Pseudoxanthobacter soli DSM 19599: one gene and its partners. The protein of the gene in region 1 interacts with the protein of each later gene in a pairwise test. Links are inferred from orthologs where the notes say so. Each region holds a gene or a part of one and is shown on either strand. Other genes may lie near its edges.

Region 1 (10,027 bases):
GGTGAACTCAAGACCCCGAAGCCGAAGCGGTCTCTCGTTGGGCAGGCACGGGGCCGTGATTGGAAAATACCTGTTTTCCAAGGGGTTGCTATACGGGATGACCCTCGGGACGCGGCCCGTGGATCAGCCTCCCGCCTTCTCGCCGGCGGAGCGTTCGGTGGTGCCGAGCGCGTCGGCGAGCCGCATCCGCGCCGAGCCGGGCGCGAGCGGCTTCTGCTGGCTCTCATGCGGCGCCCACCCCGACAGCGACACGATCTCGACCGTCGCGCGGATGCGGCCGTCCGCATCCGCGAACCGCTCGGCATAGATTTCGGCCGCCCGGGCGAGGACACCGCGGGGGAGCGGCCTGCGGGAGCGATGGACGAGCGCGTTGGTGGCGCCAGACGCCTTCAGGTCCGCCATCAGTGCGAACAGGTGATCGTAGCGCACCGTCAGAGGATCGACGTCGGCCACCGGCAGGGCAAGGCCGGCGCGCTGCAGCAGCCCGGCGAGGGTGCGCAGGTCTGCGAACGGCGCCACGCGCGGGCTGGCGCCGCCGGCCACTGCGCTTTCCGCCTCGATCAGACTGGCGCGCAGCTCGAAGAGCGTATCCCCGCCGAGCATGGCGCCGAGAAACAGGCCGTCCGGCTTCAGCATCCGCCGGATCTGCACGAGCGCGCCCGGCAGGTCGTTGGTCGCCTGAAGCGAGAGCGTCGAGACCACGAGGTCGAAGCTTCCCGCCTCGAACGGCAGGGCTTCGTCGTCCACCACCACGTCGGCGCCGGGACCGGCGGCGAGCACGTCCGCGACGACGATCCGGCCGGCCTTGCCGGACGCCCGCAGCGCCTCCGCCGCAAGCCCGCCCGAGCCGAGGTCGAGCACCGTCTCGAACCGGCGGTTGACCGCCGCCAGCCGGAGATCGAGATCGGAGACCGCCGAGGCGACGAGGAAATCCGGCACGCCACCGCGCGCGTGCGCGGCCTTGCGGCGACGCGCGATCAGGGCGCGGTCGAAGATGATCGGTGTGTCGGCCAAAACGCCCTCCACAGCCGCCCGGTCGGCGGCGAACGAGCCCGTGATAGCGCCGGGGGCCGGTAAGCCACAAGCGGCGCCTTCGGATCGGAGTCTCATATGGGGCGCCACGGACGCGGCCGCATGCCTCCGGATGCATGACAGCACTTTTCGTCCAGCGGCCGTTGCATGGTGGGCGCAGAGGCCCGAAGCTGATGCCGTTTTCGCGGAGGCGCGCGGATGGAGACGCCCTGGCTGCCCGCTATATCAACGGCGACGCTCGTTGCCGACGACGGACTGGAGACCGGCGATGGTTCGGCCGTCCGGCCTTGGTCGCCGCGTGCCCTGATGCGCGGCTGCGCCCGCGGTGTTTCCGCCGCCGGCCGTGCCGTCATCGATCTGGCCCTGCCGCCGTGCTGCCTGGCCTGCCGCCGGCGCGTCGCGGACCCGGACAGCCTGTGCGTCCGTTGCTGGTCGGCGATGCAGTTCATCGAACGCCCGTTCTGCGAGGTTCTGGGGATTCCGTTCGCGTTCGATCTCGGTCCCGGCGTGCTGTCGGCCGAGGCGATCGCAGACCCGCCGGGCTACGACAGGGCGCGAGCCGCGGTGCTGTTCGACGACGCGTCCCGGCCGCTCGTCCACGGGCTGAAATATCGCGACCGGCAGGAGGCTGCGCGGCTGATGGGGCGGCTGATGGCCCGCGCGGGACGTGAAATCCTGAGCGAGGCCGACCTGATCGTGCCGGTTCCGCTGCATCGCAGCCGGCTGTGGCGCCGCCGCTTCAACCAGGCCGCCGTGCTGGCCGACCACGTGTCCCGGCTGTCGGGGATCGCGTCCGATCCGTTCGCGCTCGCCCGCATCCGCGCCACGGCCCGTCAGGTCGGGCTCGACCTTGGCGCCCGCGCGCTCAACGTGCGCGGCGCGTTCGCGGTGCCGGCTGCGGCCAAGGCGCGCGTGTCGGGCCGGCGGGTGGTGCTCGTCGACGACGTGCTGACCTCCGGCGCGACGGTGGAGGCGGCGACCCGCGCGCTCCGGCGGGCCGGCGCGCGCCATGTCGACATCCTCGTGTTCGCCCGGGTTGTGAAGGGGGAGGCAAACCCCATATGACGGGATTGCGAAGGGAATCAGGTTGGACGAAGGTGGCGCGGGTCCCGAAGGGCAAACGCCTTCCCCCGGTCCGGCCCGTTTCGATGGAGCGGAAACATCATGGCTGATGTCGTCATCTACACCCGTCAGGGCTGCGGCTATTGCTCCGCGGCGAAGCGGCTGCTCACCTCAAAGGGCGTGGCCTTCCACGAGATCGACGCGACGGGCGATCCGGCCCTGAAGGCGGAAATGACGGCGCGCTCCGGCGGCGTGACGTTCCCGCAGATCCTGATCGACGGCAAGCCTGTCGGCGGCTGCGACGACCTGCATGCGCTGGACCGCGCCGGCAAGCTCGATGCGCTGCTGACCGCGGCCTGACGGCGGCCCCCTCAACACATCCGGACGGAACCGACCGATGGCGATTTTCAAGGCGGCATGCGTGCAGATGCGGTCCGGTCGCGATGTCGCGGCCAACATCGCCGCGGCCGAGACGCTGATCCGTGAGGCGGCCGGCAACGGCGCGCTCTACATTCAGACGCCCGAGATGACGAACCTGCTGGAGCGCAGCCGCGAGGCCCTGCAGGCCAAGATCGCGGACGAGGCGGGCGATCCCTCCCTCGCCCGCTTCCGCGCGCTCGCCCGGGAACTCGGCATCCACCTGCACATCGGCTCGCTCGCGATCCGCCTTCCCGACGGCGGCGTTGCCAACCGCGGCTTCCTGATCGGCCCTGACGGCGCCATCCGCGCGCGCTACGACAAGATCCACATGTTCGACGTCGATCTCGCCAACGGCGAGAGCTGGCGGGAATCGGCGACCTACCGGCCGGGCACGGAAGCCGTGGTGGCGGACCTGCCGGACATGCGGATGGGCATGGCGATCTGCTACGACATGCGCTTCGCGCACCTGTTCCGCGCCGAGGCGAAGGCCGGCGCCGGGCTGATCACCACGCCGGCGGCGTTCACGCGGCAGACGGGCGAAGCGCACTGGCACGTGCTGACCCGCGCCCGCGCGATCGAGACCGGCTCCTATCTCGTCGCGGCCGCCCAGGGCGGCACCCACGAGGATGGCCGCGAGACCTACGGCCACTCCCTGATCATCGATCCGTGGGGCCGGGTGCTTGCCGAAGCCGGCACCGAGCCCGGCATCGTGATTGCGGAGATCGACCCGGCCGAGGTTGAGGCCGCCCGTGGCCGCATTCCCGCGCTGAAGAACGACCGCGCCTTCCGCGAACCTCGGGCGCCGGAAGACGCGCTGAGGACGGCATCTTGATCCACTACTCCCTCGTCTGCTCCGCAGAGCACACGTTCGACGGCTGGTTCCGCTCTTCCGAGGATTTCGAAGGCCAGGCCGCCCGTGGGCTGGTGTCCTGCCCGGCCTGCGGCTCCACCGACGTGCGCCGCGGGCTGATGGCCCCTGCCATCGCAACCCGCACCGAGCGCCGGCCGGCCGATGTCGCCGATGCGCCGGAGCCGTCCCTTGGTGCCGCCGCTCCCACCGCCGCCGTGGCGATGGCCGATCCCCGCGCGGCGGCGCTCGTGGAGATGATGCGGGCCGTACGCCGGCAGGTCGAACAGACCGCCGATTATGTCGGCGACCGCTTCGCCGAAGAGGCGCGCAAGATCCACTACGGCGAGACGGACGCGCGCGGCATCTATGGCGAGGCGAGCCCTTCGGACGTGAAGGCGCTGCAGGAGGAGGGGGTCGAGATCCATCCGCTGCCGCTGCTGCCGGAAGACGCCAACTGACGCCCGGGAAGGCCCGCCCGGCGGACGTGCGACCGGTTTCCTTGCGCCCGTGTGTTTCCCGTCCGGCCGGAAGGCGCTTCAGGCCTCAGCCGCCGATCTCTTCCTTCAGAAGTTCGAGCCGCAGCCATTCCTCCTCAGCCTCGGCGAGGGCTTCCTGCGCGGCCCTGAGCTTGGCGGCGGCGGTCTCGAACCCCGACCGGTCGCGGGCGAACAGGCCGGGTTCAGCGAGCTTCTTCTCGAACGTGGCGATGTCGGTTTCGAGCTTCGCCATCGTTTTCGGCAGGGTTTCGAGGGCGTGCTTGTCCTTGAAGGACAGCTTGCGTTTCGGTTCCGCCTTCGGAGTGTCGGTCTTCGCGCTGTCCTGCTTTGCTGCCCTCGCCGCCGGCGCGGCGTCCGCCCGCGCCCCATCCGCCCGCGACTTGGCGCCGACGCCATGGCCGCGCTGGGCCACCATGTCGGAATAGCCGCCGGCATATTCCACCCAGTTGCCTTCGCCCTCGTAGGCGATCACCGAGGTCACGACACGGTCGATGAAGTCGCGGTCGTGGCTGATGAGCAGCACGGTGCCCGCGTGGTCGGCGAGCAGTTCCTCCAGGAGATCCAGCGTCTCCAGGTCGAGATCGTTGGTGGGCTCGTCGAGCACGAGAAGGTTCGCCGGACGCGCCAGCGCGCGTGCCAGCATCAGGCGACCACGCTCGCCGCCGGACAGGACGCCGATGGGCGTGCGCGCCTGCTCGGGCGAGAACAGGAAGTCCTTCATGTAGCTGACGACGTGGCGCGGCTCGTTGCCGACCATGATGGTGTCGCTGCGGCCGTCGGTGAGCGCGTCCTTCAGCGTCACGGTCGGATCGAGGCTCTCGCGCCGCTGGTCGAGCGTCACCATCTGCAGGTTGGCGCCGAGGCGCACCGTCCCGGAATCGGGCGCGAGCGCACCGGTGAGCATGTTGATCAGCGTGGTCTTGCCGGCACCGTTCGGGCCGACGATGCCGATGCGGTCGCCGCGCTGGATGCGGGCGGAAAAGTCGCGCACCACCGGCGGGCCGCCGAAGGCCTTGGCGACATGCACCGCCTCGATGACGAGCTTGCCGGACACCTCCGCCTCGCTCGCCGCGAGCTTGACGTCGCCTGTCGCCCGGCGGGCGGTGCGGCGCTGCTCGCGCATCTCGCGCAGCAGGCCCATGCGGCGCTGGTTGCGCTTGCGCCGGGCGGTGACGCCGTAGCGCACCCAGTCCTCTTCCATCGCGATCTTGCGGTCGAGCTTGTGGCGGTCGCGTTCTTCCTCCGCGAACACCTCGTCGCGCCACGCCTCGAAATGGGAAAAGCCGCGCTCCATCCGCCGCGTGACGCCGCGGTCGAGCCAGACGGTGGCGCGCGACAGCTTTTCCAGGAAGCGCCGGTCGTGGGAGATCAGCACGATGGCCGAGCGCATTCCGGCGAGCTCGGATTCCAGCCATTCGATCGCGGGCAGGTCGAGATGGTTGGTCGGCTCGTCGAGCAGGAGGATGTCCGGTTCCGGCGCGAGCACCCGGGCGAGCGCCGTGCGCCGCGCCTCGCCGCCCGACAGCGTCGACGGGTTTTCCTCGCCGGTCAGCCCGAGATCCTCGAGGAGCCGGCGGGCGCGATAAGGGTCGTCGCCGGGTCCGAGGCCGGCCTCCACATAGGCGAGCGTCGTCGCGAAGCCGGCAAAGGAGGGCTCCTGCGGCAGGTAGCGCACCGTGGATCCCGGCTGGACGAAGCGGTCGCCACCGTCCGCCTCCACCAGTCCCGCGGCGATCTTCAGAAGCGTCGACTTGCCCGAGCCGTTGCGGCCGACCAGCGAGATGCGGTCGCCTTCGCCGACGACGAGCTCGGCACCCTCGAGCACGGGCGTGCCGCCGAAGGTGAGACGGATGTCCTTGAGAAAGAGCAGGGGTGGTGATGCCATGGCGCCGTTGGAGCCCACGCGCGGCGGGATGTCAATTCCCCGACGGCGCGGCCGGGCCGGCACCCCGCAGCGGCGCGCGCCGCTTTCCCGCTCTCAGCCTTCCGATCCCTTCGCCGGCGCGTCGGCGACGATGGCGAGCGCATGGACCGGCCCGGCGAGTTCGTCGGCGAGAAGCGCGTTGACGAGGCGGTGACGTTCGAGCCGCGAGCGGCCGGCGAAGGCCTCGGCGACGATGCGCACCCGGAAATGGGTTTCGCCGCCCGGCCGATGCCCGGCGTGACCGGCATGGAGATGGGATTCGTCGATCACATCGAGTTCGGCGGGCTCGAAGGCAGCGGCGAGTTTCGCCGCGATGGTCTGCCTGACGTTCATGCGTTCCTCCATGCTGCGGCGAATTCGCCCGGCCTTTTGCCAACCCGGCCGCGATGGGTTATCACATCCGCTCCACCGTCACACTGGCTGCCGCTTCTGGCGGCGCTCGCGGCGCACTGTCGGCGCCGCGCGAACCGGATGCGTATCGCCGGGATGGGTCCGGCGAAGCCTGGCGTCCGAACCGGAGGGGGAGCCTTTTGACCGACCTTCGCGCCCCGACGTTCTCCGTTCCCGGATTCCGGATCCTCGCCTGCCTCGTCGCGGCCGTGTCCATGCTGCGCCCGCGGGCCGGCGGCGCTATCGTGGCGGTGCTCACCGCGGTGCTGGCGCTCGCCGACGCCTCCGCTGCGCGGGCCGATATCGGCTCCTATATCGTCGTCGATGCCGGCAATGGTGTGGTCGTTTCCGACGGCAATCCGTTCCAGCCTTGGTATCCGGCCTCCATCACCAAGCTGATGACCGCCTATGTCACCTTCCGCGCCATCCGGGCCGGACGGATCAGCCCGAATTCCCCGGTGGTGATCACACCGGAAGCGTCCCGCCAGTCGCCGAGCAAGATGGGGTTCAAGATCGGCACGGTGCTGACGATCGACAACGCCATGAAGATGATGCTGGTGAAGTCGGCCAACGACATCGCGGTCGCCATCGGGCAGGCGGTCGGCGGCGGCTCGGAGCAGGCCTTCGTCAACGAGATGAACCGCGAGGCGCGGCGCCTCGGCATGACCCGCACCCATTTCAGCAACCCGAACGGGCTGCCGGACGACGATCAGGTCACCAATGCCCGCGACATGGCGATCCTCGCCGTCACCATCCTGCGGGAATTTCCCGAGTACAGGCCGCTGTTCAGCATCACCGGCCTGCAGCTCGGCGGCACCGTGATCCGCACCCACAACCGCTTCGTCGAGCGCTTCCAGGGCGGCGACGGCATGAAGACCGGCTTCATCTGCAATGCCGGCTTCAACGTGGTGGCGACAGCGACCCGCGGCGGCCGCACGCTGGTTGCGGTGGTTCTCGGCGCATACAACACCAAGGAACGCGACGAGTTCGCGGCGCGCATCCTGACCGAGGCGTTCGGACGGCGCCCGAAATCGCCCACGCTGGCGGCGTTCCCGAACCCGCCCGGCCACCAGCAGCCGGCGAACCGTCGCGCCGAGGTCTGCGGCGGCAAGCGCCCCCGCGGCAACGAGCAGCAGGATCTGGTCTCGCTGACCAACCCGTCGGGCGGAACCCTGCTGGCGTTCGCGCCCGCCGATGGCGGCGGCGCGGAGCCGGCACCGCCGAAGAGCTATCTCGAGGCGACCTCGCGCTACATGCGCCCGCTGGTGCCGGTCTATCTCGGCCTCGCACCCGGCTCCCAGCCGGACCAGGCGATCGCCGGGGGTGACGAAGAGAGCGACGACGCGCCGGCCGCCGCGGCTCCACCGCCGGACAGCAAGGCCGCGCGTGCCGCCGCAGCCAAGGCGGCGAAGGAAGCCCAGCGCCAGGCGGCGCAGGAACAGGCCGCCCAGGCCCGGGCCGCCAAGCTAGCCGCCCGGAATGCCCCGACCGCAAGCAACATGCAGACGAGCGACGCCGCCAGCATCGACAGCCTGATCGGCGGCGCGGACGCGGCCGAGATGAAGCCCGGGCAGGCACCCTCGGCGCGCATCCGCCCGGCGACCGGCTCGATCCCCTCCGCGGCAGAACCCGGCGTCTCGGTGCCGCTCAACCTGCTGCCGCCGGCCATGATGAACCCGCAGGCCAATCCGTGACCGACATCGACCCGAATTCCGCTCCTGCGGACGCCCCCCATGCCGGGCGCCGCCGTCCACCCGTTCCCGTCACCGTGCTGACGGGCTTCCTCGGCGCCGGCAAGACGACGCTGCTGAACAGCCTGATCGCCGATCCCGCCCTCAGCCACGCGGCGATCATCATCAACGAGTTCGGCGAGGTCGGCATCGACCACATGCTGGTCGCGCGTGCCACCGACGGCATCGTGGAACTCTCCAACGGCTGCCTCTGCTGCACCGTGCGCGGAGAGCTGGTTTCCACCCTCGAAACGCTGCTGCGCGACCTCGACAACGGCCGGATCGAGCGGCTCGACCGGGTGGTGATCGAGACAACCGGGCTCGCCGATCCCGCGCCGGTGCTGCACGCGGTGCTGCTGCACCCCTATCTCTCCGTGCGCTACAGCATCGACGGCGTCATCACCGTCGTCGATGCCGTCAACGGCGCCGGAACGCTCGACGATCACATGGAAGCGGTGAAGCAAGTCGCGGTGGCCGACCGCATCGTGCTGACGAAGACCGCGCTCGCCAGCGAACGCGGCCTCGACATGAGCGGGCTTCGCGCCCGGCTCGCGGCCCTCAATCCCGGTGCGCGGGTGCTGCTTGCCGACAAAGGCGAGGCAACGGTGGCGACCCTGCTCGATTGCGGGCTCTACGATCCTGCCACCAAAAGCCCGGATGTCGCGCGCTGGCTGGCCGCCGAGCGCTACGGCCCCACCGCGCAGCAGCACGGGCACCATCACGATCACGGCCACGACCATCATCACGGGCATGATCATGGGCATGATCATGGGCACGGTCATCATGACCACGATCATGCGCACGACGTCTCGCGTCACGACGAGCGCATCCGCTCGTTCGCGCTGACGACGGACCGGCCCGTCCCGATGGCCGTGCTCGACATGTTCCTCGACCTGATGCGATCGGCCCACGGCCCCAAAATGCTCAGGATGAAGGGCATCGTGAACGTCGCGGAGACGCCGGACCGGCCGGTGGTGATCCATGCCGTGCAGCACGTGATGCATCCGCCCGCATCGCTGCCCGCCTGGCCGGACGACGATCACCGCACGCGGATCGTGTTCATCACCTGCGACTTGCCGGAAGGGTTCGTCCGCGGCCTGTTCGATGCCTTCACCGGCGCCATCGCCCCGGACCGGCCCGACGCCGCGGCGCTCACCGACAATCCGCTCGCGATTCCCGGCATGCGGTTCGGCGGGTAGAGCAAATCCCGTTCAGACCGGACCGATCTGGACGGCACAGGCTCAAAGCTCTGACGCCGGAGCGATGTCCTGTCGACCGGACGAGGCCCTCCGATCGGAAATTGCGCTGAAAAGGGCCGCCCCGGCACGCCCGGAGAAAGTGATCCGGATCAAGGTGCAACGACCATCGCGGGTATTCAGTTGAATGCAAAAGGGAGGTCGACATGACCAGAACCGTTGCATTGAACGCGAATTGCCTGGTGGTGGTCGCCGACGGCGAAAAGGCGCTGTTCCTGCGCAATGCCGGCGACGCGAAATTCCCGAACCTGCGCGTCGAGCGCCTTCTGGAGGCGGGGCACAATCCGCCGACCCACGATCAGGGCACAGATCGCCCGGGCCGCGTGGCGGTGGGCGCGGCGAGAAGCGCTGTCGAGGGCGCCGACTGGCACGACCGGGCCGAAGCGGCCTTCGCCGCCGACATCATGGCGGCGCTGCACGAGATGCACCGCGACGGCCAGTGCAAGGAAGTCGTTCTGGTGGCTGCGCCGCGGACCCTCGCCGTGCTTCGGCAGGGCACGTCGGCACTTGGCGAGGCCGTGGTCGCCGAGATCGCCAAGGACCTGACCAAGCTGCCCGTGTGGGACATCGAGAAGCATCTGGCCGCGCAGCCGGCGGACCACTGACATCCGCCGCTTTTGACGGCCGCCGCTTGGCAAGGCCGCCCCGGCCCGACGTTCCCGTCTCAGACCACGGGCACGCCGCCGGTGTGCTTCGCCTTCTCCTCGGGCTCGACGTGGATGCTGATGCGGGCGCCATGGATCGCCTCTTCGAGGGCATCCTCGATGCGGTCGCAGATCGCGTGGGATTCCGACACCGTCATGCTGCCGGGCACGACGAGGTGGAAGTCGATGAAGGTGACGCTTCCCGCGTGACGGGAGCGCACG
Region 2 (8,350 bases), on another replicon or contig:
AGATAGAGGGTCTGCTCGACCATTGTCACAACACCTGCATTGTACGCCGGGCGTCCGCCCGATTAGCCAGCCAGACCGATCGGGTCGGCGAGCGCTTTGAATGCGCGCCCCCCGGTTCGGCGCTGTACCCAAGCCTGTTTTAGCCGGAGCCCGTTACGGAAGCGTCGACGCGATCGAGAAAAATGTGCCGATCGATGCTTTGCCGGGCGTTCCGTGGGCCACGGCCGCCTGCGACAAAGCCGCACGGGCGCGCCGCCGCGGCCCGGCCGGTCGATTGCGACGCGACATCTGGCATCCGGCGAGCGCCTCGCTTAACGTGCGCGCAAATTTCGGGGCGCCGTCAGGCGCCGTCGATGCCGATTCGGGAGATGCACGCGCGTGACGAAGGACGACAGGCTGCTGAAGGCGGCGCGGACCGCGATCAACCACATCGCGGGCGAGCTGCGGGCCGACCTGGTGGTGACGCTGTGGAATGGCGAGACCATTCCGCTCGGGCCGAATGCCAGGGGCGATCTCGGCTTCGTGATCCGCACGCCGGTGGCGATCACCCGCCTGCTGCGCGGCCGGCGCCTCACCACGCTGGTGGAGCTGATGGCGGCGGGCGACATCGACATCGTCGGCGGCACGCTGCTCGACGTTGCCGCGCGCCGGGGTGAGATCGGCTCGAAGGGGCTCGTCAAGCGCCTCAACAAGTGGCTGCTGCTGCGCTCGCTGCTGCCGTTCCTGTTCGCCTCCACCAAGGAGGCGTCGGCGCCTGCCGCCGGCCATGCCTATCAGGGCGATCAGGCCGCCCGCGACGAGCAGGGGCGCGACAACAAGGCCCTCGTGCAGTTCCACTACGACCTGTCGAACGCGTTCTACGGCCTCTTCCTCGATCCGGAGATGCAATATTCCTGCGCCTATTTCCCGCGCTGGGATGCCGGCATCGAGGAAGCGCAGATCGCCAAGCTCGACATGATCTGCCGCAAGCTGCGGCTGAAGCCGGGCGAAAAGTTCCTCGATATCGGCTGCGGCTGGGGCGGGCTCGTCTGCCACGCCGCGCGCAACTACGGCGTCGATGCCCACGGCGTGACGCTGTCCCAGGCGCAATATGATTTCGTGCAGGAAAAGATCGCGCGCCTCGGCCTGCAGGGCAAGGTGCACGTCGAGCTGAAGGACTATCGCGCCGTCGAGGGCACGTTCGACAAGATCGCGTCCATCGGCATGTTCGAGCATGTCGGGCTAGACAACCAGACCGCCTATTTCACCAAGATGCGCGAGCTGCTGCGTCCGCGCGGCCTGCTGCTCAACCACGCTATCACCCGGCCCGCCAAGAAGACCGAAGAGGCCTTCCGCAAGAAGCGGCCGGAATACGCCGCCATCGTGAACTACATCTTCCCCGGCAGCGAGCTCGACCATATCGGCCACTCCGTGTCCGCCATCGAACGGCACGGCTTCGAGATCCACGACGTGGAAGGCTGGCGGGAGCATTATGCCCGCACCACCAAGCTCTGGTGCGAACGGCTCTATGCCAATCGCGACAGGGCGATCGCGGAGGTGGGCGAGGCGAAGACGCGGCTGTGGCTGCTCTATCTCGCCGGCGTCTCGCTCGGGTTCGAGCGCGGCACCATCGGCATCTTCCAGACGCTGGGCTCGCGCCGCGCCAAGGGCCTGTCCGGCCTGCCGCCGACCCGCGCCGATCTCTACCGGTAACAACGGCTCAAAAACAACGACGGCCCGCGCACCGGCGGGCCGTTCACAAAACTCGTTGGGACGAGCACGGGCTCAGCCGCCCGCCGGATCGACGTCCTTGCGCTCGTCGTCGGAAGAGACGTCCGGGAGCATTCCCGAGCCGGGCGTCGACATCGGATTGGTCAGGTGTGGCTTGGCGTGAGGTCCCGCCGGATGCGCCTGTTCCGTCGGCGTCTCCGGCGTCGTTCCGGTGTCGCGCGGGCCGGCTGTGCCGGGTTCATGGAAAACCATCGTCGGGCCTCCTGCATCGGGCATGGCGGCATGCCTGCCCACCCTATCAACGCGCGCCCGAAATCCCGGTTCCGGCCCGCTCCGCGCCCTCGCGGCTGCCATCGCAGACCGCCGCATCTGCCGTAAGCGGCACCGCGCCAGCCGGAGATCTCCCGCGCGCTTCACCTCCATCAAGCCTCATCGCGCCGTCGGCGCCTTGATGCGCCGCAAGGGCCGCGGGCCATGGCGGCCCCGTCCGGGGAGGCGGGGCAGGAGGGCAGGGCAGGAGGACAGCGCAGAAGGAAAGGGCAGGACGACCGGGCGGATATCCCTGTTGTCCAGATCTGTTCGATCTGAACGGGCCGCACTCTAGCGGCGCTGCGCCGGTGCGAACGAGACCGGGACGACGTTGATCTCCGCCACGCCCGTACCTCCTCCCACGCCCGTGCCGCTCGTGGCCTTGTCCGCGCGCTCGCCAGCCTTGCCGTCCGTCGCCGGCCGGTGGGTGGCGACGATGTCGACGGTCGCCGCGATCGGCCGGTATTCCGGCACGGCGCGGCAGAGCAGGCCGATGGCGGCCGCCACGTCGGTGTTCTCGACCGCGGCGCGCAGGCCCGCGAGCAGGTCGGCGAGTTCCGCCGCGTCGACGCCGTTCTCGCGGCTGCGCATGATCTTCGGATGCTGGGTCGGCATCGGATTGTCGCCGATCAGCAGTTCCTCATAGAGCTTCTCGCCCGGCCTGAGGCCGGTATAGACGATGTCGACATCGCCGTCGGGCGTCGCCGCGTCGCGCACCTTGAGGCCGTGCAGCTCGATCATCCGCCGGGCGAGATCGTCGATGCGCACCGGCTCGCCCATGTCGAGCAGGAAAACCTCGCCGCCGCTCGCCATCGCGCCCGCCTGCACCACGAGCTGGGCGGCTTCCGGGATCGTCATGAAGAAGCGGGTGACGTCGGGATGCGTCACCGTCACCGGGCCACCGCGCTTGATCTGCCGCTCGAACAGCGGCACCACCGAGCCGGACGAGCCGAGCACGTTGCCGAACCGCACCATGGAGAACACGGTGCCGGTGGAGCGGGTCTGCGCGTCCTGGCAGACGAGTTCCGCCCACCGCTTGGTCGCGCCCATCACGTTGGTCGGGCGCACCGCCTTGTCGGTCGAGACCAGCGTGAACCGCTCGACGCCATGGCGCATTGCCTCCCGTACCACGGCGTCGGTGCCGAGCACGTTGTTGGCAAGGCCGCCGAGCACGTTCTGCTCCACCAGGGGCACGTGCTTGTAGGCGGCGGCGTGATAGACGGTCTCGATGCCGAACGCCTCGATCACCTCGCCGACGCGCTTGCCGTCGCAGACATTGCCGAGCACGGGATAGATTGCCGGCACCGCCATGTCGTCCCGCTCGGCGACCGCGAGCGCGATGTCGCGCAGTTCCTCGTCGATGGAATAGAGCGCGAATTCGCTGATCTCGTAGAGCACGATCAGGCGCGGCCCGAGCGCGACGATCTGGCGGCAGAGCTGCGAGCCGATCGAGCCGCCCGCGCCCGTCACCATCACCGCCTTGCCGCGGATCGAGGGCGACAGCAGGTCGATGTGGGGATCGACACTCGCCCGCTCCAGCAGATCCTCGGGCGTCACCGGCCGAAGCGCGTCGATCCGCGCCATGCCGGTCAGAAGCTCCGGCGTGGATGGCACCGTCTGCACCATCACGTCGAGGTCGGACAGCCGCTTCACCAGCGCCTGCCGGCGCCGAAGCGGGATCGAGGGCATGGCGAGCAGCAGCCGCTTGACGCCGTGGCGGTCGATCAGCGCCTGCAGTTCGCCCGGCGGATAGACCCGCCGCCCGCTGATGTGCGTGCCCTGCAGCGTATGGTCGTCGTCGACGAACGCCACCACTTCGTATTCGCGGCCGGCATCGAGCGCCATGTGGAGTTGCAGTCCGGCCCGTCCGGCGCCGTAGACGATCACCGGCTCCAGGTCGTGCAGCCGGCGGGTCAGCCAGAAGAAATAGGACTGCCCGGCGAGCCGGCTGCCCCACGTCATCAGGAAATAGAGAATGCCGAAGATCACCGGCACCGAACGCGGCACCATCAGGTGCGGCGCGAGATAGGCGAGCACATAGAGCCCGATCACGAGCCCAACCACGCCGCGCGCGATGATGAAGGCGGCGGTGCGGTCGGAGGAGCGCACCAGAATGCGGTAGACGCCGCTCCACCAGAACAGCGCCACCGCCACGAACGGGGCGACGGCGAACACCGGCAGGCCCGGCGTCAGGATCCACCATTCCCAGAAATCGGCGAGGCGAAGTCCATAGGCGCACCACAGCGCGATCGGCGCCAGCAGCGCGTCGATCGCCGCGAACGAGAGCCGGCGCGTCAGGCGCGGCACCTCGTAGAGCCGGCGGTGGAGGCGGTCCCACAACGTCTTCATCACGACCGTGCGTTCCGGGCGGCCGCGGCCGGCGCAGCATGGTGCCTGCCGCACGCAGCGCGGGCGGGGCAGGGCGGCGCTGTCGGCGCGGGCGGCATCGGGCTTTGCGTCACTTCCATCGTCCCGGTTCGGCGCAGGCGGTTCCGGGCGCGATCGCGGCCGGCGCGGCGCTCGATCCGTGGCCGCCTGATCTCGAAACTATCATATCGGCGCGCATATTAGCGCCCCTTCTTCACGCAGGCGAACGCCGCGGCATCCCCGGTGGGCCGTCCGGCATCTCCTCGCGCGGCCAGCCGACGGCGAGCGCCAGCGGCAACCAGAGATAAAGATAGACCGAATTGATGAACGAAACCGGATTGGCGAGATCGGTCGCCATGAACACCGTCGCGAACACGATCACCCACAGCGACATCATCCGCAGTGGCGTGGCTGGCCGCGTCAGGCAGGCATGGAGGGCGTTCAGGATCAGCGCGATGTAGGCGAGCGCGCAGGGAATGCCGTAATAGAACGCCATCGACAGATAGCCGTTGTGGGGATGCTGGCCGAACGGATGCTTCACCAGCGTTCCCGGTCCGGCCCCGAACAGCGGGTGCGCCGCGATCTCGGTGCCGACGACCCGCCAGATGCTCAGCCGGTGCGACGTGCGGCAGAGGTCCGTCGCGCTTGCCGTCAGCGTGTTCTCCTCCTGCAGCCGGTCGCTGCAGCCGGTCTGGTCGAGATAGGGTTCGGCGACGACGAGGCCGATGGGAATCGCGATGGCGCCGGCGATCATCACTGCTGCCACGGCGATGCGCAGCCGCCCGACCGGCAGCCGCCACAGCACCAGCGCGATGAGCGTGCTCAGCAGGAACGCCATCCACGGGCCACGGCTATAGGTCAGGAACAGCCCGGCGAGGTTGAGGGCGAGCGCGGCAAGCGCCAGCAGGCGCAAGCCACCGCGGCCGGCGAAGACGGCGACCGCCGCCGCGGCCGAGCCGAATGCCAGGATGGCGGCGGAGGGAACCGGGTTGTCGCCCGTCCCGTAGAGCCGCAGCCGCGGAAACAACACCCACAGATCGTGCTCGATGAAGATGCGGCCGACGATGGCCTCCAGCGCGCCGAGCGCGACCAGCACGCCCGCGACCAGCGGCAGCGCCCGCGCCAGCCCCGCGTCCCGCCGCGTCGCCGCGATCACCGTCACCGCGAACAGGAACACCGGCACGATGTTCCATGTCGCCGACCACGTGCGCCCGGAGGCGAACTGGCCTCGCCCGACGACGCCGACCGCCATCCAGACCGCCATGAAGGCGAAGATCAGGGCCATCCGCCGCAGCGTGGCGTCGCGGAAGATGGCGGTCCTCAGTCCGGAATCGGTTGAGAGCGCCCAGGCACCGGCCAGTGTCCACGCCAGATAGGTCGCGAGCCAGAAGGGATGCAGCGGCACCGCCGCGACGCCGAAGATCGTCGCGTAGACGATGATCGTGAACGGGTCGCGGGGGCGGTGCGCGACAGCGCCGGCAGGGTGTGGCATCGCGGTGGCTTTCGTGGGAAACAGAGGCCGCATGGTCCGGGCGGGCCGCTCACATCGCACGTCCCTCGTTGCCGGCGGGCGGCCGGGCCGGCTGCGGGCGGAACCCCGCCCGGGACATATCGGGTGAAAACGGCTTTGTCTCGCGCATCCGCAGCGTTAATCACCAAAACGTGGCGCGATCCGGGACGGCGGCAACGGGACCGGGGACAAACTTGCTAGGGCTGGGACAAACTTGAAACGGGCTTTCGATCTCCTCGCCTCGGCGGCCGGCTTCGTGGTGCTTCTTCCGGTGCTGGCGGTGTGCCTCGTGCTGATCCGCCTCGATTCGCCGGGCAATCCGCTGTTCGTGCAGACGCGGGTCGGGCGCGGCGAGAAGCCGTTCCGCTGCTACAAGCTCAGAACGATGAAGATCGACACCCCGAACGTGGCGTCCCACCATGTCGGTACGGCCGCCATCACCGGCCTCGGCCATTTCCTGCGCCGCACCAAGCTCGACGAACTGCCGCAGCTCTGGAACGTCATCACCGGGGAGATGAGCCTCGTCGGCCCGCGCCCGTGCCTGCCGAGCCAGAAGGAGCTGATCGAGGCGCGCCGCCGTCGCGGCGTCTACCGGCTCCGGCCTGGAATCACCGGCCTCGCGCAGATCCGCGACATCGACATGTCCGTGCCCGAGCGCCTCGCGGTGGTCGACGCGGAATATCTCGAAACCCGCAGCTTCCTCGGCGATCTCGCGATCATCCTTGCGACGGCGCGGGGCGGCGGGCAGGGCGACGCCGCGCGTGGGCGCCGCAAGCCGCCTGAAGGGCGCTGATCGCGAAGCCGCCTGAAGAGCGCTGATCGCGCCGCGACGCCGCTCCGGCAACGGGGCCGGGGAGCCGCGCGGAAACACACGCGCCCGCCGGCCGGGATCGCTGATCCGGCAGGCAGGCGCCGTTGAAGTGCTGCGAAGTCGGGCGGCCTCAGGCCGCGTCGTGCACCGCCACGCCGCGGTCCTTCATCAGGTCCTGCAGTTCGCCGGCCTGGAACATCTCGCGCACGATATCGCAACCGCCGACGAACTCGCCCTTCACGTAGAGCTGGGGAATGGTCGGCCAGTTGGAATAGTCCTTGATGCCCTGACGCAGCTCGGCCGATTCCAGCACGTTGATGCCCTTGTAGGGCACGCCGAGATAATCGAGGATCTGCACCACCTGGCCGGAGAAGCCGCACTGCGGGAAGGTGGGGGTGCCCTTCATGAACAGCACCACGTCGGTGCCCTTCACTTCCGAATCGATGAAGTCGTTGATCGCGGTCATGTCGTCTTTCCTGTCCGAAGGCATCCGGCGCGTACCGGCTCATCAGGCTCCCGGGCGTCCCACGATCCGACGGATGCGGCCGGTCGGTTCGCGGTCCCCGGTTATCGGAAGCTCCAGCCCGTTCCGCCCTCCGGCGTTCGCCCGGGTGAAACAACGCTTGAGCCACAATCGCCGCGAAACGGCCCGGTGTCGAGCAGGACCGTCCGCAGGCGTCGTTCGTTCAGACACATTCCTCTGAACGGCGGTCGTCCCTCTGAACGGCGGTCGCGTCTGCCGCATCGCTGCGGGCCGCGGCCGCGCCGTGTCGTGGTCTGTTGGTGTCGTCCATTGCAGATACGGGCGTCGAGAGGCGCCCGCACCCAAGCCGGCATGACAAGCGACGGCCGTCACAAGCTTAAGTGATCGCGCGGTGGGCGCTGTTCAAGCCTCAGGCGCGGATGTTTGCAGCGCAAGCGCGTGAAGCTGGCCGCCCATGGAGCCCTTCAGCGCCTCATACACCATCTGGTGCTGCTGCACGCGGCTCTTGCCGCGGAACGCCGCCGACACCACGACCGCGGCATAGTGATCGCCGTCGCCGGCAAGATCGCGGATCTCGATCTGCGCGTCCGGCAGGGCCGCTCGGATCAGCGCCTCGATTTCGCGGGCATCCATCGCCATCGGTCTTCAATCCTCTCCGGCTGCGCCTTGCGGCGCGGCCGTTCAGCCTGCCATCGATCGTTCGCCGCTCAGCCCGCCATGTAGCGCGGGAACCAATCTTCGTGCCGTGCGGTGAGTTTTGCAACGGACAGAGACGCCGCGCCCGAGATCGTGAGCGTGTCGCCGCCGGTGCGGCCGAGCACCGCGACGGGCACGCCGGCCTTCGCCGCCGAGGCCTCGATGCCGGCGAGATCCGCCTCGCGCACCGCCAGCACGTAGCGCGCCTGATCCTCGGCGAACAGCGCGACATGCGCCGGTCCGGGCACCGAAACCGTGGCGCCGCGCTTGCCGGCCATCGCCATTTCGGCGAGCGCGATGGCGAGGCCGCCGTCGGAAATGTCGTGGCTCGCGGTCACCTTGCCGGCAAGGATCAGGCTGCGGACGAAGTCGCCGTTGCGCTTCTCGATGGCGAGATCGACCGGCGGCGGCGCGCCGTCCGTCCGCCCGACGATATCGCGCAGATAGATCGACTGGCCGAGAT
Region 3 (10,302 bases), on another replicon or contig:
GCAGCCTGCCGCCGCGCAGACCGACAACCCGCTCGATCCGATGGATACGTCCAGCCCCAGCGCCACCTACCAGTCCTTCGTCGACGCGGCGAAGCGGATCGAGGCGCAGTACATGGATTACATCGCCGGCAAGACGGTCGCGAAGGCGCTCGCGCTGCGCCACAGCATCGACCGCGTGCGGCGCCTGATGGATCTGAGCACCCTGCCGCCGGCCACGCGGCTGAAGGTCGGCAACGCCGCCTTCGGCTACCTGCTCGATATCCTTGCCCGGCTTCCCCCGTTCAATCCGGCGGACATTCCCGGTGCGAGCGGGCGCGACTGGGGCAAACTGCCGCCGAAATGGGACATTCCGGGCACGGAAATCCGCATCGCCCGCGTCGAGACGGGACCGCGGGCGGGCGAATACCTGTTCACCGCCGAGAGCATCGAGAACCTCCCGGACTATTATTCCATCATCATTCACAGGCCCCGCGTTCAGCCGGGCCTCTACAACAGCTTCCATCAGGAACAGATCAACTTCACAGGCCCGTTCATCCCCGACCGGTGGGTCAGGCAGATTCCGAAGCCGCTCCAGCAGACTTTCCTGGACACGCCGATCTGGAAAGAGATCGTGATCGTGGCCGCGATCCTGCTGGTGCTGTTCCTGATGATCGGCTGGACGCGCTTCGCTCACCGCATGGCAAAAGACGCCGGCCATGTCGGGCGTCTGGCCTGGCATCTGGCGGTGCCGCTGATGCTCCTGTTCCTCTACACGCTCTACCAGAGGATGGTGGCCATCCAGATCAACCTCTTCGGCGACTTCGCCGCCGGCGAGAGCATCCTCAGCGCGGTCGTTTCCTATGCCGCGGCGGCCTGGGCGGCATGGATCGCCTGCTTCCTGGTGGTGGAGGCGGTGATCGCGTCGCCCAGCATCCCCGACAACAGCTACGACGCGCATCTGCTGCGCCTCGCGGCCCGGCTCGCGGCGGTGCTGTCGTCCGGCACCATCCTCATCTACGGCGCGAACGACATCGGCATCCCGGCACTCGGTCTCGTCGCCGGCCTCGGCGTCGGCGGCTTCGCCCTCGCGCTCGCCTCGCAGTCCACCATCGAGAACCTGTTCGGCGGCCTTTCGATCTTCGCGGACCGTCCCTTCCGGGTCGGCGATTTCATCCATTATGGCGGCGGCTCGGGCTCGGTCGAAACGATCGGACCACGTTCGAGCCGCATCCGCGCGCCGGACGGCTCCCTCATCACGGTGCCGAACAGCGACCTCGCCAAGATGCACATCACCAATTCGTCGATGCGCAACAAGTGCCTGTTCCTGCATACCCTCAACCTGCGCTGCGATGTCTCGCCCGACATCATAAGAACGTTGCTCCACGACCTTCAGGCCCTTGTCGACGGCGAGGATGCATTGGAAAAGTCGCCGGGAATGCCACGCGTGACTCTCACGGCCATCGGGCCGCTCGCGCTCCAGGTGGAAATCCGCGGCTATGTGCTGATGTCGGACTACGGTGCGTTCCTGAAAATCCAGCAGGCCCTCATCCTGGCCATACTCGAACGGGTCGAGGCGGCTGGAGACATTCTTGCCGTTCCGGCTCTGCAGCTTTCGTCCGAAGCAGCCGGGAGAAAGGCGGGCTAGCTCGCTGGGGGTGCCCCCGATTTACGCCGCAGCCGGAGAGGTGCCGATGGACGCTGTTCCGCCGCCTATCGTGGGCGATACCGTAACCCTCGGCATGTACGACCTGCCCATGTTGCGGGAGGCGAACGATCGTCTGTGGGCCTATCTCCGCGACCGCCTCGTCGCGAGGGGTTGGCGAGGGGTGCCGGAGCTGATCGACCGCTCGCGTGCCATCGACGACGCGCTCGCCGACCCGGGCCTCGTGCTCGGTCACACCTGCGGCTATCCCCTGCGCACGCGTTTCGCCGGCCGGCTCCGCGTCGTGGCGACGCCGGACTATCGCGGGCCTTACGCATCCGGCGGCCGCCATTGCAGCGTCGTCGTGGTGCGGCACGACGATCCGGCGGCGGATCTCGCCGCCCTGTATGGCCGCGTCGCCGCGGTCAACGGCTTCGACAGCAACACCGGCATGAACCTTCTGCGTGCGGCCGTCGCGCCGCTCGCCGGGGGGCAGGCCTTCTTCGGCGGCGTGCTCGAAACCGGCGCCCATGTGGCGAGCCTCGCCGCCGTTGCCGACGGCATGGCGGACGTGGCCGCCATCGATGGCGTGACGTTCGACCTCGTCGCCCGCCACACGCCGGACGATGTCGCCGGCGTCCGCGTGCTCACCCGCACCGCCGACAGCCCGAACCTGCCGTTGGTCACCCGGATGGGTGCGCCGGACGCGCTCGTGGCCGCATTGCGTGCCGCGCTCGATGAGGCCGCCCGCGCGCCCGAGCTGGCCGCGGCCCGCGAGGCGTTGGGCCTCGCCGGCTTCCTCGTCCTGCCGGACGAGGCCTATGACCGCGTGCTGGAACTGGAACGCGCGGCGGCGGCGGCCGGCTATCCGCGGCTGGCCTGAAGCCGTCGCCTTTCGCAGGCTGGAAACCTCTCCGTCTGCCGCGGCCGCCCCGCGCTACATCACGCGCGGATGGCGCGGATCGTCGTGGCCGCGCACCAGGAAGCGGCGGATGATGTCGCCGTAGCCGCGATAGACGAGGCCGCCATTGTAGGCGATCAGCTCCTCACGCTCGGCGCGATAGAGCGCCGGCAACCGGTACCACGGCACCAGCGGCTTCAGGTGGTGCAGCACGTGCAGGTTGTTGTTGAGATAGAGCAGGCCGAGCAGCCCGCCGTTCTCCACGATCGCCGTGCGTTCCTCGTGCCGTTCGGCGAAGCGGTGCTCCGCGAACGAGCGCAGCCGGGTCAGTGCCGCGCCCGAATAGACGAAAGCGAGGAGATAGATCCAGGCCGGCATGCCGCAGACGGCCACGGCCCACACCAGAACCAGCGCCACGCCGAAACCATGACGCACCCAGATGCGTTGAGCCTTTCGATTCCCGGCGAGGCACGTCCGGGCCTCCGAAACCAGGAATCCCCCGATCATGATCAGCGGCCCGATGATCAGGCGCCCGAGCAGCGTCATGTTGAACCGCAGCAGCCATTGCCAGGGCCTGCCGAGCCGGTCCCAGCGGGCACCGGCGAGATATGCCGATTCCGGATCCTCGATCGGGTCCGTCAGGAACTCGTCGCGATGATGGCGCAGGTGCGTGACGCGATAGACCGCATAGGGCAGCCACAGCGACAGCGGCGGCCAGCCGAGAGCGTCGTTTACCCGCCGGCTGCGGGTCGGATGGCCGTGCATCACCTCATGCTGCAGGGAACCCTGCCAGGCGACCAGCCATCCTCCCGCAAGGCAGAGCACCGGAAGCGGCACCTCGGCCCAGAACCACGTCAGGGCCAGCCAGCCGCCATAGATGAGGGCGGCGAGCCCCACCGTCGGCCATTCGACGGCGGAAAAGCGGTCGGAAACGGATCGGATGCGTGCCATGGTATGGAAAACCGGAATGAAGGCGATCCAGGAAAACTAAGTCCACTTTATCTATAGACAATTCATGTTATGTCTAGCCCCACACGCGGTTGCAGCCGCGCATGGCTCCACGGGAGGACGAATATGCCGGCAGGTTTTCGACGCATCGTTTCCAGCCTGACACTCGGGCTGGGTCTCGGACTGGCCCTCGCAACGACCATGACGGGCGGCGCCACCCCTGCTGCTGCCGCCGGCACGCCGATCACGGTCGGTTCCAAGATCGACACCGAGGGGGCGATCCTCGGCAACATCATCGCGCTTCTCCTTGAGAAGAACGGCTTCGACGTCACCGAAAAAATCTCCCTCGGCCCGACCAAGATCGTCCGCACCGCCCTGATCGCAGGTGAGATCGATATCTATCCTGAATATACCGGAAATGCCGGCTTCTTCTTCAACCAGGATGCCGATCAGGCGTGGAAGAAGGCCGATACCGCCTACCAGAAGGCCAAGGAGCTCGATGCGGCCAACAATCTGGTCTGGCTCCAGCCCGCGCCGGCCAACAATACGTGGGCAATCGCCGTGCGCGGCGACGTCGCCAAGGAGAATCACCTCGTCACGCTCGATGACTTCGCCAAGTGGGTCAACGACGGCGGCAAGGTGAAGCTCGCGGGTTCGGCCGAGTTCGTGGAGAGCCCGGCCGCGCTGCCGGCGTTCCAGGCGGCCTACGGCTTCAAGCTCGGCTCCGACCAGTTGCTCGTGCTGTCGGGCGGCGACACGGCGGCCACCATCAAGGCGGCGGCCGAGGGCACCTCCGGCGTCAACACGGCGATGGTCTACGGCACCGATGGCGGTATCGCCGCGCTCGATCTCAAGGTTCTCCAGGATCCGAAGGGCGTGCAGGCGGTGTACGAGCCGGCGCCCGTGGTGCGCAAGGCGGTGCTCGACAAGTCCCCCGAGATCGCCACCATCCTCGATCCGGCCTTCGCGACGCTCACTCTCGAGACGCTGCAGGGCCTGAACGCCAAGGTGCAGATCGAGGGTCAGGATGCCCGCACCGTCGCGAAGGACTACCTGACCGAAAAGGGCTTCCTGAAATGAGCCTGGCTGGGGAGGGCGCGCTCGCCGCCGCGCCCGCCGCCAGCCGATCGGACGAGCCGCCGCGTGCCAATCCCCTGCTGGTGCTCATCGTCGCGGGCATGGCCCTCGCGGTGATCGCGGGCGGGTTCGTCACGGTCGCGCCGAACCGCATCCTCAGCGGCAAGCCGGTTTCGCTCTGGCTGGCCGTCGAGCCGCAATGGAGCCTGATGCTCGCGACTCTTGCGGTCGCGCTCGGCGGCCTCGCCTTCGGCCGCCGCACGGCAGCCGTCGATGGCATGGTGGCGGCTCTCGCCGCCGCGCTCCTCGTCGGCGTGCTCGCCGCCGCCGGACACGCCGCCGCCCTCGTGACGGAGGCGAGCGGCACCATGGCGCGCACCTCGTTCGGTCTCTCGTTCTGGGTCGTTCTTGCCGGCGCGGCTTTCGCGCTGACCGATGCCGTCGGCCGCGCGGCGCCCAATCCCCTCGTGCAGTTCCTCATCGCCGCCGCCGTCCTGGCCGTTGTCGCCGTGCTGGCCTCGTTCGGGATCTTCGACCAGCTGTCCCTCGTCCGCGAGTTCTTCACCCGCCGCGCCATGTTCTTTGCCGAAGTCGGCACTCACGTCGCGCTGGTGCTCGGTGCCCTCGTCGTCACCTTGCCGGCCGGGGCGGCGCTCGGCGCCTTCGCATTCTCCCGGCGTCGCGCGGCATCCGCCGTGTTCGGCGGCCTCAACCTCGTGCAGACCATTCCGTCCATCGCGCTGTTCGGCCTGCTCATCGGGCCGCTCACCGCGCTCGCCGCCGCCTTCCCGCTGTTGAAGGCACTCGGCATTGGCGGCATCGGCGCCGCGCCCGCCATCATCGCGCTGTCGCTCTACGGTCTATTGCCCGTCGCCCGCGGCGTGTTCGTCGGGCTCGAGTCCGTACCTGTCGCCGCGGTCGAGGCCGCCCGCGGCATGGGCATGACGGAGCGGCAGATTCTGTGGCAGGTCGCCGTGCCGCTGGCGCTGCCGGTTCTGCTGACGGCATTGCGGCTCGTCGTCATCCAGCTCATCGGCCTCACAGTGGTCGCCGCGCTGATCGGTGCCGGGGGGCTAGGCGCCTTCATCTTCCTTGGGCTCGGACAGACCGCGACCGACCTCATTCTGCTCGGGGCGCTCTCCTCGATCGGGCTCGCGCTCGTCGCCGATCTCGCCCTGCGCACCGTCGGCGGCCTCACGGCAAGCGGAGGTCGGCCATGATCGTGCTCGATCGTCTCGTCAAGCGTTTCGGCGACACCAAGGTGATCGACGGGGTGTCGCTGACCGTGCCGGACGGCGCGGTATGCGCGCTCGTCGGCGTTTCCGGCTCGGGCAAGTCGACCACGCTCCGGCTGATCAACCGCATGATCGAGCCAGACGGCGGCACGGTGCGCATCGGCGGCGTCGACGTGGCGACGGTGCCGCTCGTCACGCTGCGCCGGCGCATCGGCTATGTGATCCAGTCCATTGGTCTCTTTCCGCACTGGACCATTGCCCGCAACGTCGCCACCGTTCCCCATCTCCTGAACTGGCCGAAGGCGCGCATCGACGAGCGCGTCGATGAGCTGCTCGATCTCGTCGGCCTCGATCCGGCGCTCTATCGCGACCGCCGGCCTCACGAACTCTCCGGCGGTCAGCAGCAGCGCGTCGGAGTCGCCCGCGCGCTCGCCGCCGATCCCGACGTGCTCCTGATGGACGAGCCGTTCGGCGCGCTCGATCCCGTGACCCGCGACGGCCTTCAGGCGGCGCTTGCCGACATCCAGCACCGCACCGGCAAGACTATCGTGATCGTCACTCACGATATCGACGAGGCGATCCGCCTCGCCTCGATGATCGCGATCCTCGACAAGGGCCGCGTCATCCAGCACGGCAGCCCGCGCGACATCCTGACCCGGCCGGCCAATGCGTTCGTCTCGGCCTTCGTCGGCGGGCCGCGCCTGGGACTGCGGCTGCTGCAGGTCGGCACGGTCGGCGAGCGGGCCGCATTCGACGCCGCTGCCGCAGAGGCGTTCGCGCGCGAGACCGCATCGGCGGTGGAGCCGATCGACGCCGCCGCGAGCCTCGATCAGGCGGTGGCGCGCATGGTGGCGAGCGGCACGACGCGGCTGCCGGTGGTCGATGGCGCCGCTGGGCGTCATGGCATCCTGGAGTTCGCCGCTGTGGTGCGGCCATGAATACGGCGGCGTCCGTCGCCCATGCTTCGCCCGCGGCGGCTCTGCGGCGCCTCGCCGGCCGGCCCGCCGCCTGGTTCGCGCTCGCCTTCGTCGTGGCCGTGTTCGCCATGCCGCTTGCCGCGCCGTGGTTCCATGCCCTGTTTCCGGAACTCGCGCGACCGGTCTACAGTCGCGCGAGCTTCCTTGAACTCACCCTGTCCCATGCCGGACTGGTCGGGCTTGCGAGCCTGATCGTCGTTGTGGCCGGCGCCTCGGTCGGGATCTTCGTGACGCGGCCCGCCGGCCGCGATTTCGCCGGGCCGCTCGATACTCTGACCGCCGTCGGCCAGACCTTCCCGCCGACCGCGGTGCTGGCGCTTGCTGTGCCGCTCATGGGCTATGGCGGCGCACCGACCGTCGTCGCGCTCGTCGCCTATGGCATCCTGCCGGTGGTGGGCGCCACGATCGCGGGCCTCCAGGGCGTTCCCGCATCCGCGCGGGACGCGGCGGACGGCATGGGCTTCTCGCCGCTCGGGCGGCTCCTCAAGGTCGAGCTGCCGCTCGCTGCACCGGTGCTGATCTCCGGCATCCGCACCTCGGTCATCATCAATATCGGCACCGCGACCATCGGCTCCACCGTCGGCGCCCTCACGCTGGGCTCGCCGATCATCGAGGGCCTTTCGGGTTCGAACCCCGCTTATGTCATCCAGGGTGCCATCCTGGTCGGTCTGTTTGCCGTCACAACGGATCTCGTGTTCGACGAGATCGAGCGCGCCCTGCGCGGCCGATAGGGCCGCGCCGCGAACGGGTGTTGGGGCGGAACCGTCCGTCATGGGGCCGTCTTGGGACGGTTCCGCCGGGATCGCGACCGGGGCTCTTGGGGGGAGCCGACCGCGATCCTTCTGTTCGGCCGGTCTGGAGCCTGTCCTTGTCGACTGGATGTCTTCATCCGGTCGGAAAGCGCTCCGAGGCGGCCGCTGTTGCGAATTCGAAGAGGAAGACGGCGGGTCGTGTTCCGGCCCGCCGCGCCGATTCACGAGAAGAAGTCGATCTCCTGCGGGTTTCCGGCCCCGGTGCCGGTGAAGCCGAAGCTGATTTCGCCGTCGGCCGCGATGTCGCCGTTCCAGGCGGCATTGCGGATCACGTAGGTGTCGTCGTCGTGCGACACGATCTCGGCGTTCCAGATGTTGGTGATCTCGTACGGCATTTCGATCTCGATCTGCCAGCCGTGGACGGCCGCCGTACCGTTGTTCTCGACGGTGACGGAGCCGTTGAAGCCGCTGTTCCAGGAATCGACCAGATCGAACGACATCGCGAGCGCATCGTCGCCGAGCCCGGGATTGTCGCTCCCGCCGCTGCCGCCGTCCCCGCCGGTCGGAGGCGTCACGCCACCGTCGTCGTCCGCGATGGTGGCCTGTCCCGTGCCGCGGGCGATGGTGGCACCGGCGGCGTTGTCGAGCACCACGGAGAACATCTCGTCCGTCTCCCCGACCGTATCGGGCGTGATCTGGACGGCGATGGTCTTGGTGGTCTCGCCGGGATCGAACGTCACCGTGCCGGCGATGGCATGGAAGTCCGATGCATCGGCGGTGCCGGGAACGGTGTGGAAATCGACCGAGACGGCTTCGGCCGAGGCCTCCGACAGCGACACGGTGAACACCGCATAGAGCGCCGGCGCCGCCTCGCCGCCATCGTCGCCGCCGACCACATCGGTGTCGAAGTCGAACATGATCGGGTCGAGATAGGCGAGTTTCTGATTGTTGACCGTGGTCCAGTCGCTGTTGAGGATGCCGCCGGTATCGCCCGAATTCGGGTTCCAGGACCAGAAGGTCCACGAGATGCCCTGGTCGCCGGCCGGGATGTCCTTCACGCCGTCATTGTTGAAGTCGCCGGACATGTAGGCCGTGATGGCATCGAGCCACGGCGCGTCCTTCGGATCCGTCAGGTTGGTGCCGAACTCGCCCACATAGACCGGCGCGATGCCCTCCCGGTAGATGTAGCCCCACATCTCGTCGAACTTCGCCGGCAGATCCTCGGCGAAATCGCTGCCCTGGAACCACGGCTGGGCATAGACCGAGTTCGGATAGTCGTGGGCGGAATAGACCAGCTTGTTGTTGACATCGAGCTCGATGGGGTGGTCGCGAACGCCCATCAGATTGCCGCCCCACCAGTAGTTCTCGCCCTGGTAGGTGCCGATGCCCTCGACGAAGATCAGCCAGTTCGGGTTGACGTCGCCGATGGCGTTGCCGGCTTCCGTCGCTGCGCGGGCCCAGTCGTTGACGCCGCCGTCTCCCCAGGTGCCGTTGTACGGCTCGTTGTGGAGATCCGCGCCGATCACGGTCGGATCGTCGGCATAGCGCTCGGCCAGCATCTGCCAGTCGGAAATCCACGACGCCTCGGAATGCTGGCTGTCATACCAGAGGCCGTTGCCCGACGTGCCGGCGCCGGAGTCGCTGCGGTGATGGTCGAGGATGATCTTGATCCCGATCTCGCCGGCATAGTCGACGATCTTGTCCATGATCTGGAGGGCACTCAGGCCCTGGAGGTCCGGATTCTTGGAAAAGTCGATGCCGTTCGGTGTGGCCGTGGAGTGCAGCATCTCGCTGGAGAACGGCAGCCGGATGGTGTTGAAGCCGAGCTCCACCATCTGGTCCATCATGTCCTTGTACCCGCGCGTCCAGAGACCGTGCGGCGCGAGATTGCTCGATTCGAAGCCGAACCAGTTGACGCCCGCGATCTGCACCGAATTGCCGTCGGCGTCGACGATCTGGTTGCCGGCGGTCGAAAGCCAGCCGCCCGCCGCGGCACCGCCCTGCGGATCGCCCTCGGTCACGGTGACATCGTCGATCGAGAGCGAGGGAAGCGTCCCGGTGGGCGGCGCGTCGTCATTGACGATGGTACCCGTCGCCGTGCCGGTGGCGATGGTGGCACCACTCGGAGCGGAGAGCACGACGCTGAAGGTCTCGTTCGGCTCCACGACACCGTCGCCGATCGCCGTGACGTGGATCTCCTTCGTGGTCTCTCCCGGCGCGAAGGTGATCGTGCCGCTCTGGGCGACGTAGTCGGAGCCAGCGATCGCCGTGCCGTTGGCGGTCGTATATGCGACCGTCACCGGCGTGGTCGAGGCGGCCGAGAGCGTGACGACGAACATGCCGTGGCCTGGTTCGCCAGCATCGCCTTCGCCGAAACTCGCGCCCGCGATGGAGACAGTCGGGAGCGGGGCCGCCACATCGTCGTTGACGATGGTACCGACGGCGGAGCCGTCGGCAATCGTGGCGCCGCTCGGCGAGGAGAGAGTCAGGTTCAGCGTCTCGTTGCCTTCGACGACCGTGTCGCCGTTGACCTCGATGTGAACGACCTTGGAGGTTTCGCCCGGGGCGAACGTCAGCGTGCCGGTCAAGGCCTTGTAGTCCGACCCGGCGGTCGCCGTGCCGTTCCCCGTGGCGTAGCCGACCGTAACGGGTGTCGTGGAGGCCGCCGACAGCGTCACGGTGAACATCAGGTGCGTCGTGCCGCTGTTGCCTTCGGAGACCGAGGCGTCCGCCACCGACAGCGCCGGCAGCACCGGTTCAGGCTCGCCACCGCCGCTCCCGACCGGGGCGC

What was found.
Region 2: the proteins of BUF17_RS09855 (region 1) and grxD interact in binary tests that used the Escherichia coli proteins (3 or more experiments, as listed by UniProt). The link is inferred for Pseudoxanthobacter soli DSM 19599 from one-to-one orthologs.
Region 3: the proteins of BUF17_RS09855 (region 1) and BUF17_RS19605 interact in binary tests that used the Escherichia coli proteins (3 or more experiments, as listed by UniProt). The link is inferred for Pseudoxanthobacter soli DSM 19599 from one-to-one orthologs.

Annotation. Positions count from the first base shown.
Region 1 is NZ_FRXO01000003.1:512,247-522,273, reverse strand. What follows is about bases 4,480-7,203. They hold BUF17_RS09855 (BolA family protein), read right to left. Parts: upstream 6,119-7,203; coding sequence 5,840-6,118; downstream 4,480-5,839. Other genes in these bases: BUF17_RS09850 (D-alanyl-D-alanine carboxypeptidase family protein), read left to right, coding at 6,316-7,203; BUF17_RS09860 (ABC-F family ATP-binding cassette domain-containing protein), read right to left, coding at 4,480-5,746. Outside these bases: BUF17_RS09885 (methyltransferase domain-containing protein), read right to left, coding at 124-1,014; BUF17_RS09880 (ComF family protein), read left to right, coding at 1,231-2,097; grxC (glutaredoxin 3), read left to right, coding at 2,197-2,454; BUF17_RS09870 (carbon-nitrogen hydrolase family protein), read left to right, coding at 2,492-3,346; BUF17_RS09865 (DUF1178 family protein), read left to right, coding at 3,343-3,822; more of BUF17_RS09860, read right to left, coding at 3,908-4,479; more of BUF17_RS09850, read left to right, coding at 7,204-7,869; BUF17_RS09845 (CobW family GTP-binding protein), read left to right, coding at 7,875-9,104; BUF17_RS09840 (baeRF12 domain-containing protein), read left to right, coding at 9,308-9,766; BUF17_RS09835 (cation diffusion facilitator family transporter), read right to left, coding at 9,826-10,027. UniProt on the Escherichia coli protein: Transcriptional regulator that plays an important role in general stress response. Has many effects on cell morphology, cell growth and cell division. Acts by regulating the transcription of many genes, including dacA (PBP-5), dacC (PBP-6), ampC and mreB.
Region 2 is NZ_FRXO01000001.1:1,378-9,727, forward strand. Bases 5,506-8,350 are described here. They hold grxD (Grx4 family monothiol glutaredoxin), read right to left. Parts: upstream 7,174-8,350; coding sequence 6,838-7,173; downstream 5,506-6,837. Other genes in these bases: BUF17_RS00035 (O-antigen ligase family protein), read right to left, coding at 5,506-5,878; BUF17_RS00040 (sugar transferase), read left to right, coding at 6,111-6,689; BUF17_RS00050 (BolA family protein), read right to left, coding at 7,594-7,830; purL (phosphoribosylformylglycinamidine synthase subunit PurL), read right to left, coding at 7,899-8,350. Also shown: BUF17_RS00015 (hypothetical protein), read right to left, coding at 1-23; BUF17_RS00020 (SAM-dependent methyltransferase), read left to right, coding at 379-1,692; BUF17_RS00025 (hypothetical protein), read right to left, coding at 1,765-1,962; BUF17_RS00030 (polysaccharide biosynthesis protein), read right to left, coding at 2,311-4,368; more of BUF17_RS00035, read right to left, coding at 4,601-5,505. UniProt on the Escherichia coli protein: Monothiol glutaredoxin involved in the biogenesis of iron-sulfur clusters.
Region 3 is NZ_FRXO01000012.1:33,967-44,268, forward strand. The notes cover bases 3,658-6,656. They hold BUF17_RS19605 (ABC transporter permease), read left to right. Parts: upstream 3,658-4,546; coding sequence 4,547-5,767; downstream 5,768-6,656. Other genes in these bases: osmF (glycine betaine ABC transporter substrate-binding protein OsmF), read left to right, coding at 3,658-4,550; BUF17_RS19610 (ABC transporter ATP-binding protein), read left to right, coding at 5,764-6,656. Also shown: BUF17_RS19585 (mechanosensitive ion channel family protein), read left to right, coding at 1-1,624; BUF17_RS19590 (phosphate/phosphite/phosphonate ABC transporter substrate-binding protein), read left to right, coding at 1,671-2,504; BUF17_RS19595 (fatty acid desaturase), read right to left, coding at 2,559-3,473; more of osmF, read left to right, coding at 3,597-3,657; more of BUF17_RS19610, read left to right, coding at 6,657-6,720; BUF17_RS19615 (ABC transporter permease), read left to right, coding at 6,717-7,490; BUF17_RS19620 (Calx-beta domain-containing protein), read right to left, coding at 7,733-10,302.